Regions from separate parts of the Pseudomonas sp. GW821-FHT03E01 genome, predicted to be linked through region 1. Evidence: predicted binding sites of a transcription regulator. Region 1 holds the regulator's gene; the other holds the start of a gene.
The links. Region 1 encodes sigma-54, which starts transcription at its own class of promoters, with help from an activator protein. Its sites were predicted from a motif close to ANTGGCATNNANNTTGCTNT; they were not measured.
Positions count from the first base shown of each region.

Region 2: the regulator sigma-54 is predicted to act here: its motif matches at 2,560-2,579, upstream of glnA (glutamate--ammonia ligase).

Region 1 covers NZ_JBWKUI010000008.1:25,267-29,468, reverse strand. The annotation lists gene AC07VO_RS14875 (KdsC family phosphatase) at 1-158, shown strand, start outside; gene lptC (LPS export ABC transporter periplasmic protein LptC) at 166-738, shown strand; gene lptA (lipopolysaccharide transport periplasmic protein LptA) at 725-1,270, shown strand; gene lptB (LPS export ABC transporter ATP-binding protein) at 1,270-1,995, shown strand; gene AC07VO_RS14855 (RNA polymerase factor sigma-54) at 2,180-3,673, shown strand; gene hpf (ribosome hibernation-promoting factor, HPF/YfiA family) at 3,748-4,056, shown strand; gene ptsN (PTS IIA-like nitrogen regulatory protein PtsN) at 4,069-4,202, shown strand, end outside.
Region 2 covers NZ_JBWKUI010000002.1:209,806-214,007, forward strand. The annotation lists gene AC07VO_RS03975 (DUF4124 domain-containing protein) at 1-274, opposite strand, end outside; gene AC07VO_RS03980 (chorismate mutase) at 376-924, opposite strand; gene glnA (glutamate--ammonia ligase) at 1,059-2,465, opposite strand; gene thiI (tRNA uracil 4-sulfurtransferase ThiI) at 2,794-4,202, shown strand, end outside.

The DNA.
Region 1 (4,202 bases):
GTCTGGGCATGGCCGTGGCCAACGCCGCCAGCTTCGTGCGCGAACACGCCCACGGCATCACCCAGGCCCGTGGCGGCGAGGGTGCCGCGCGCGAATTCTGCGAATTGATCCTGCGCGCCCAGGGCCGCCTCGATGCGGCCAACGCCGCGTACCTGTGAGCCCATCATGCTGAGCAAAAAGATTCGCAACATCCTGATATTCGGTTGCATCGCGGCGCTATTCGCTGCGGTCGGCTATTGGAACATCAGCCCGGAACGCTTCCTCGACAAGCCAGTGGCGCATGTCGATGAAGCCATGATCGACTATTACGCAACCAACGCCCACAGCGTGCAGTACCTGCCGGACGGCAAACTGCAGTATGAAATGACGTCCGACAAGGTCGAACACCTGAAGGCGACGGAAGTGACGTTGCTGTCCAACCCTGACCTGAACATGTTTCGTGGCACCGAATTCCCTTGGCACGTCCAGAGCGAACGCGGCGAAGTCAACCCGGACGGCACCCAGGTCGAGCTGATCGACTCGGTACGTATCACGCGTTTCGACGAAAAAAACCGTAAAACCCTGATTACCACCACCCGTATGACAGTGTTCCCGCAGCAGCAATATGCGCAGACCGATCAACCCGTTAGAATCGATGGCGCCGGCGGTGTATCGACAGGCAACGGAATGAAAGCGTACTTGAAAGAAAGCAGGATACACCTGCTATCGAACGTAAGAGGACAGTATGAGGCTCGTTAAAACCCTCCCTATTTTGCTCAGTCTGAGCGCAGCACTGGGAAGCGTGAGCGCCTGGGCTCTGCCGACCGATCAAGCGCAGCCTATCCGCATCCAGGCCGACGACGCCCAACTGGACGACAAGAACGGTGTTGCCACCTATAAAGGTGATGTGATCATCACTCAGGGCTCGATGATCGTTAAGGGCAACACCGTGACCATCACCCGCACGCCAACAGGCGAGATCGATGTGGTGACCTCGGTGGGCAACCTCGCCTACTTCGAGCAACTGCAGACCGCTGGCGACACCAAGCCTGTTCAGGGCTGGGGCGTAACCATCCAGTACCACGCAGCGCAAAACCGCGTCGTACTGATCGACAAGGCCAAAGTTGTCGACAAGGACAACAACGTCACCCAGGGCGAAAAAATCGTCTATGACACGATCAAGAAACTCGCCAGCGCCGGTCGCGCCACGGGCAGCAAGGTCACCGAGACACGTCCGCGTATCGACATGGTGATCCAGCCGAAGAAGAAAACCGACGAGAAAACCCAGTAATGGCAACTCTGAAAGCTCAGCATCTGGCCAAGAGCTACAAGAGCCGCCAGGTCGTGCGTGACGTCAGCCTGTCCATCGACAGCGGCCAGATCGTCGGCCTGCTTGGCCCCAACGGCGCCGGCAAAACCACCTGTTTTTACATGATCGTGGGTCTGGTACAGGCCGATCAGGGTCGCGTACTGATCGATGACCTGGACGTCAGCCACCAGCCGATGCACGGTCGCGCGAAGGCCGGTATCGGCTATCTTCCGCAAGAAGCGTCGATCTTCCGCAAGCTGTCGGTGACCGACAATATCATGGCCATCCTCGAGACCCGCAAGGAGCTCGACAAGGCCGGTCGCCGCAAAGAGCTGGAAAGCCTGCTGCAGGAATTTCACATCCACCACATTCGTGACAGCCTTGGCATGAGCCTGTCCGGTGGTGAACGCCGTCGGGTGGAAATCGCCCGGGCACTGGCCACCAACCCGAAATTCATCCTCCTCGACGAACCCTTCGCCGGCGTGGACCCGATCTCGGTGGGCGACATCAAGCAGATCATCCACCACCTCAAGGCCAAAGGCATTGGCGTGCTGATCACTGACCACAACGTCCGTGAAACCCTGGACATCTGCGAAACCGCCTACATCGTCAACGATGGCCAGCTGATCGCTGAAGGCGACTCCGCCACCATCCTGGCCAACGAACTGGTCAAGGAAGTGTATCTGGGCCATGAGTTCCGCCTGTAAGCGCTGAGGTGCCTGGCCAGTCGCCTTGGTGCTCATATCAATAAAAAATCAATAGTTTTTTATTGTTACAGCGCTCTAGGCAAACACTTCAGTTTCAGGCATATAATTTGCTTATGTTTGGCGCTTCGGCGCCCTGTAGTGGATGGCGCATGTGCGCCGGCGAATAAGGTGTTAAGCCCCTGCCATGAAACCATCGCTAGTCTTGAGAATGGGCCAGCAGCTGACGATGACACCGCAGCTGCAACAGGCCATCCGCCTGCTCCAATTGTCGACCCTGGACCTGCAACAGGAAATCCAGGAGGCCCTGGAGTCCAATCCGATGCTCGAACGCCAGGAAGAAGGCGACGACTTCGATAACGCAGACCCCTTGGCCGACAAAGCCGAACAGCAACCCAACACCGACATTCAGGAACCCTCCTACCAGGAAACCGCCCCGACGGTGGATAACCTTGAGGAAGGCGACTGGAACGAGCGCATTCCCAACGAATTGCCTGTCGATACCGCCTGGGAAGACGTCTACCAGACCAGCGCCAGCAGCCTGCCGAGCAACGATGACGACGAGTGGGATTTCACCACCCGTACTTCGGCCGGTGAAAGCCTGCAAAGCCATTTGCTCTGGCAACTGAACCTGGCACCGATGTCCGACACCGATCGCCTGATCGCCGTGACCCTGATCGACTGCATCAACAATCAGGGCTATCTGGACGAAACCCTCGAGGAAATCCTCGAGGCCTTCGATCCGGAACTGGACATCGAACTGGACGAAATCGAAGCCGTCCTGCACCGCATCCAGCAATTCGAGCCCGCCGGTATCGGCGCCCGCAACCTCGGTGAATGCCTGCTGCTGCAACTGCGCCAACTGCCCGCCAAGACCCCTTGGCTGACCGAGGCCAAGCGCCTGGTCACCGATTACATCGACCTGCTCGGCAGCCGCGACTACAGCCAGCTGATGCGCCGTATGAAGCTCAAGGAAGATGAACTGCGCCAGGTGATCGAACTGGTCCAGAGCCTCAACCCGCGCCCGGGGTCGCAAATCGAGTCCACCGAAGCCGAATACGTCGTTCCCGACGTGATCGTGCGCAAGGACAACGAGCGCTGGCTGGTGGAACTGAACCAGGAGTCGGTGCCGCGCCTGCGGGTCAACGCCCAATACGCCGGCTTCGTACGCCGCGCCGATACCAGCGCTGACAACACCTTCATGCGTAATCAGTTGCAGGAGGCTCGCTGGTTCATCAAGAGCCTGCAAAGCCGCAACGAAACCCTGATGAAAGTGGCCACCCAGATCGTCGAGCATCAACGCGGCTTCCTGGAGTACGGCGACGAGGCCATGAAACCGCTGGTGCTGCATGACATCGCCGAAGCGGTGGGCATGCACGAATCGACGATTTCACGGGTGACCACGCAAAAATTCATGCATACCCCACGGGGCATCTATGAACTGAAATACTTTTTTTCCAGCCACGTCAGTACCTCCGAAGGCGGTGAATGCTCGTCTACGGCGATCCGCGCGATCATCAAAAAACTGGTTGCCGCGGAAAATCAGAAAAAGCCGTTGAGTGACAGCAAGATCGCTGGTTTACTGGAGGCACAAGGCATTCAGGTGGCTCGCCGCACCGTCGCCAAGTACCGCGAATCCCTAGGAATCGCGCCTTCGAGCGAACGCAAGCGGTTGATGTAGAGCCACGCCACAGCGTTCCAGTGGTAGATCATCGGATCTACCGCTTTATGCACTGGCAACGAAGGAGAAGCTGTATGCAAGTCAACATCAGTGGACACCAACTGGAAGTGACCGAACCTCTTCGCACCTACATCGGCGAAAAACTCGAACGATTAGAGAGGCATTTCGACAAGATCACCAACGTGCAGGTCACGATGACGGTCGAGAAGCTCAAGCAGAAAATCGAAGCCACGCTGCATATTCCCGGCAATGAGGTGGTCGCTAACGCGGAACATACCGATATGTACGCAGCGATCGACGCACTGACCGACAAGCTGGATAAACAACTCAAAAAGCATAAGGAAAAGACCCAGAGCCTCCTCCAGGGCGCGACCGGTCGTTAACACTCCCAACCCATGATCCGACTTGAAAGCATCCTGACCCCCGGCCGTTCCCTGGTGAACGTGCCGGGCGGCAGTAAAAAGAAAGCCCTCGAGCAAATTGCCAACCTCATCCATCGCGAAGTGCCGGATCTGGCCATGCAGGATGT
Region 2 (4,202 bases), on a different contig from region 1:
GCAAGGCTTCTTCGGTGGGCAGGCCGCTCAGCTCCAGCACCTGATAGGCGCTGTGCGGTTGGTCACGGCTACTGGCTTGCGGCGGTGCTACGGGTTCGCTGGGCGACTGACGCTCGACGCTGTTGAGCGGTGGCAATTCGACCGGCCGGGCTTTGACGCCGTCGGGCGGCTGATTGCTGTAGGCGGTGTTGCCATTGGCGTCGGTGTACTTATAGATCTGCGCAGCGGCGGGCAGGGCGATCAGTACGAGCAGGCATAACAACAATGAGCGCATTGCAGGCTTCCATTGGCCGTTGGGCAAGTGTCCGGCCCTGTTCCGTTCGTGGCGACTAAGCGCTGAGCATAGAGCACATCAGCGCATGTCGGCAGGCCGGCTCAGCGGCTGGCGCTGCACAACTCAGCGCTGGCGCGTACCTTGGCGAGCTCGCGCAGAGATACTTGGGTGCCGGTTTTATTGGCCTTGGCCAGCCAGGACGGGCACTGCGGGTCGTTGCGATAAGGGCTGAAATCGGCCAGTTGTTGCAGCAGGCGTTTTTGTAACTGATCAAGTTGCGGGCGGATCTGCCCGACGAGGTCGGGGCGAGGATCGTCGGGTGCCTTGCCTTGCGCATGCCAGTCAGACAAATGCGCGTATTGCACCAGTTTGTTGGCCTCGATCTGCGCCGAGAAGAACTGTTCGACGGCTTCGTTGCTCAATTTATAAGCAGGTGCCAGGGCAACGGCGCCGGCAATCACCTCACGCTCGCGCTGACGGTCCTCGACGGGTTTACCGCTGTCCCATTTGCTCAACGCGACTTGATCGGCAATCGCCAGGCGCTCCTCTATGGTGCCAAGCAGTGGGGCGAGGGCGGCAGGTGCCGGGCTGGCGAAAGCGCTGTTGGCCAGCAGGGTAGTGAGCAAGGCAAGGGATGAGCGTAGGCGCATGGAGGATCTCGACTTTATCGGGTGAAGGCCATGATGCACGCAACCGGGCATTCGATGACAGACGTTCGCCCACAAAAAAGGCCTCCCGAAGGAGGCCTCTCTTTTGTCACGCTGCGTAGTGCAGCGCTACCGGATCAGCAGCTGTAGTACAGCTCATATTCCAGTGGGTGTACGAAGGTACGAACCTTGATTTCTTCTTCGCTTTTCAGAGCGATGTAAGCGTCGATGAAGTCGTCGCTGAAAACGCCGCCTTTGGTCAGGAACGCACGACCTTTGTCCAGCTCTTCCAGGGCTTCTTTCAGGCTGCCGCAAACTTGTGGGATCTCTTTCGCCTCTTCAGGCGGCAGGTCGTACAGGTTTTTGTCAGCTGCATCGCCAGGGTGGATCTTGTTCTGGATGCCGTCCAGGCCAGCCATCAACAGTGCAGCGAAGCCCAGGTACGGGTTAGCTGCTGGATCCGGGAAACGGGCTTCGATACGGCGAGCGCGAGGGCTGGACACGTAAGGAATACGGATCGAAGCGGAACGGTTGCGAGCCGAGTAGGCCAGCATCACTGGAGCTTCGAAACCTGGGACCAGACGCTTGTAGGAGTTGGTCGACGGGTTGGTGAAGCCGTTCAGAGCCTTACCGTGCTTGATGATACCGCCGATGAAGTACAGAGCGGTGTCGGACAGGCCGGCATAGCCTTCGCCAGCGAAGGTGTTCTTGCCATCTTTGGCGATGGACAGGTGAACGTGCATACCCGAACCGTTGTCGCCGTACAGCGGCTTAGGCATGAAGGTCGCGGTGCGGCCGTATGCGTCAGCTACGTTGTGTACGCAGTATTTCAGGGTCTGAACTTCGTCAGCCTTGGCAACCAGGGTGTTGAACTTCACGCCGATTTCGTTCTGACCGGCAGTCGCCACTTCGTGGTGGTGAACTTCGATGGTCAGGCCCATTTCTTCCATGGCGTTGCACATGGAGGTACGGATTTCGTGGTCGTGGTCGAACGGCGGAACCGGGAAGTAGCCGCCTTTGACGCCTGGACGGTGGCCTTTGTTGCCGCCTTCCACGTCCTGGTCGGACATCCACGAACCTTGTTCGGAGTAGATTTTGAACATCGAGCCAGAGATGTCGGACTTGAACTTCACTTCGTCGAAGATGAAGAACTCAGGCTCTGGACCCACAAATACGGTGTCGCCGATACCGGTCGACTTCAGGTATTCCTCGGCACGCTTGGCGATCGCCCGTGGGTCACGGTCGTAGCCTTGCATGGTCGAAGGCTCGATCACGTCGCAAACCAGGATCAGGGTCGGCTCTTCGGTGAACGGGTCGAGAACGGCAGTGGTGTCGTCCGGCATCAGGATCATGTCGGAAGCTTCGATGCCTTTCCAGCCAGCGATGGAGGAACCGTCGAACATTTTGCCTTCTTCGAAGAAAGCTTCATCCAGCGCATCGCGAGCCGGCATGGTCACGTGGTGCTGAGTGCCTTTGGTGTCCGTGAAGCGCAGATCAATCCACTTGACGTCATGATCTTTGATGAGTTGAACCGACTTCGACATAGTGTCCTCCGGGTGGCTTAGGGCTAGTAATGGATGCCCTTAAATGTGGGTGATGCCGGCGCGAATACTCTGCCATGGCAACCTGCCTCACAAGGGAGCAAATTGCATGCCAGTGCCTCATCATGGGTTTTTTGCCCCAATATCACGCTTGCAAGGGGGCGGCGCACCATAAAGCGCAAAATATCGCCCTGTAATGTAGCGTCGATTTCCATAAATGACCTGTTTTGGTGCATGCAAAACCTTCTGCACATTAACTGGTTAAACCTTGAGCAATTTCCGCTATAATCCGCGCCCCCCTTTTTCGGCTGGCCCTGCGCGCGCTGTTTTCATGAAACTAATCGTAAAAGTCTTCCCCGAGATCACCATCAAGAGCCGCCCGGTACGGATGCGTTTCATCCGCCAGTTGGCCAAAAACATCCGTACCGTGCTCCGCGACCTGGACCCGGCCGTGGTGGTGAACGGTGTGTGGGACAATCTCGAGCTGGAAACCCGCGTCAGCGACCCCAAGGTCCTGAAAGAGATGGGCGAGCGCCTGACTTGCACGCCGGGCATCGCGCACTTTTTGCAGATCGACGAGTACCCGCTGGGCGACTTCGACGACATCGTCGAGAAGTGCAAGCAGCACTACGGCGATGCGCTGGCCGGGAAGATTTTCTCGGTGCGCTGCAAGCGCGCCGGCAAGCACCCATTCAGTTCGATAGACATCGAGAAATATGTCGGCAGCCAGTTGCGCCGTCAGTGTGGTGCCGCCGGGATCGACCTGAAAAAGCCCGAAATCGAAGTCCGTATCGAAGTTCGCGACCAACGGTTGTTCGTGATCCACAGCCAGCACAACGGCATCGGCGGTTATCCGCTCGGGGCCCTGGAACAGACGCTTGTACTGATGTCCGGCGGCTTCGATTCCACCGTTGCGGCCTACCAGATCATGCGCCGCGGGCTGATGAGCCACTTCTGCTTCTTCAACCTGGGCGGACGCGCCCACGAATTGGGCGTCATGGAAGTCGCGCACTTCATCTGGAAGAAGTACGGCAGCTCCCAACGCGTGTTATTTGTCAGTGTGCCGTTCGAGGAAGTTCTGGGAGAAATTCTCGGGAAAGTCGATAACAGTCATATGGGTGTAGTTTTGAAGCGTATGATGTTGCGCGCTGCTTCCCGAATTGCCGATCGACTGCACATCGAAGCGCTGGTCACGGGTGAGGCGATCTCCCAGGTGTCGAGCCAGACGTTGCCGAACCTGTCCGTGATCGACTGCGTAACCGACAAGCTGGTCTTGCGTCCACTGATCGCCAGTCACAAGCAGGACATCATCGACACGGCCAACGAGATCGGCACCGCCGATTTCGCCCGGCACATGCCGGAGTACTGCGGGGTCATCTCGGTCAATCCGAAGACGGCGGCCAAGCGCTACCGCGTGGAGCACGAAGAGAAAGAATTCGACATGGCAGTCCTTGAGCGCGCGCTCGAGAACGCCAAACTGGTGCCGATCGATCGGGTGATCGACGAATTGGGCCAGGACTTGCAGATTGAAGAAGTCAGCGAAGCGCTGGCGGGCCAGATCATCATCGATATCCGTCACCCGGATGCCGCCGAAGACGACCCGCTGGAGCTTCCTGGTATCGAGGTACAGACGATGCCGTTTTATGCACTGAACGCTCGTTTCAAGGAACTGGACCCTACTCGCCAGTACCTGCTGTATTGCGACAAAGGCGTGATGAGTCGCCTGCATGCCCACCATTT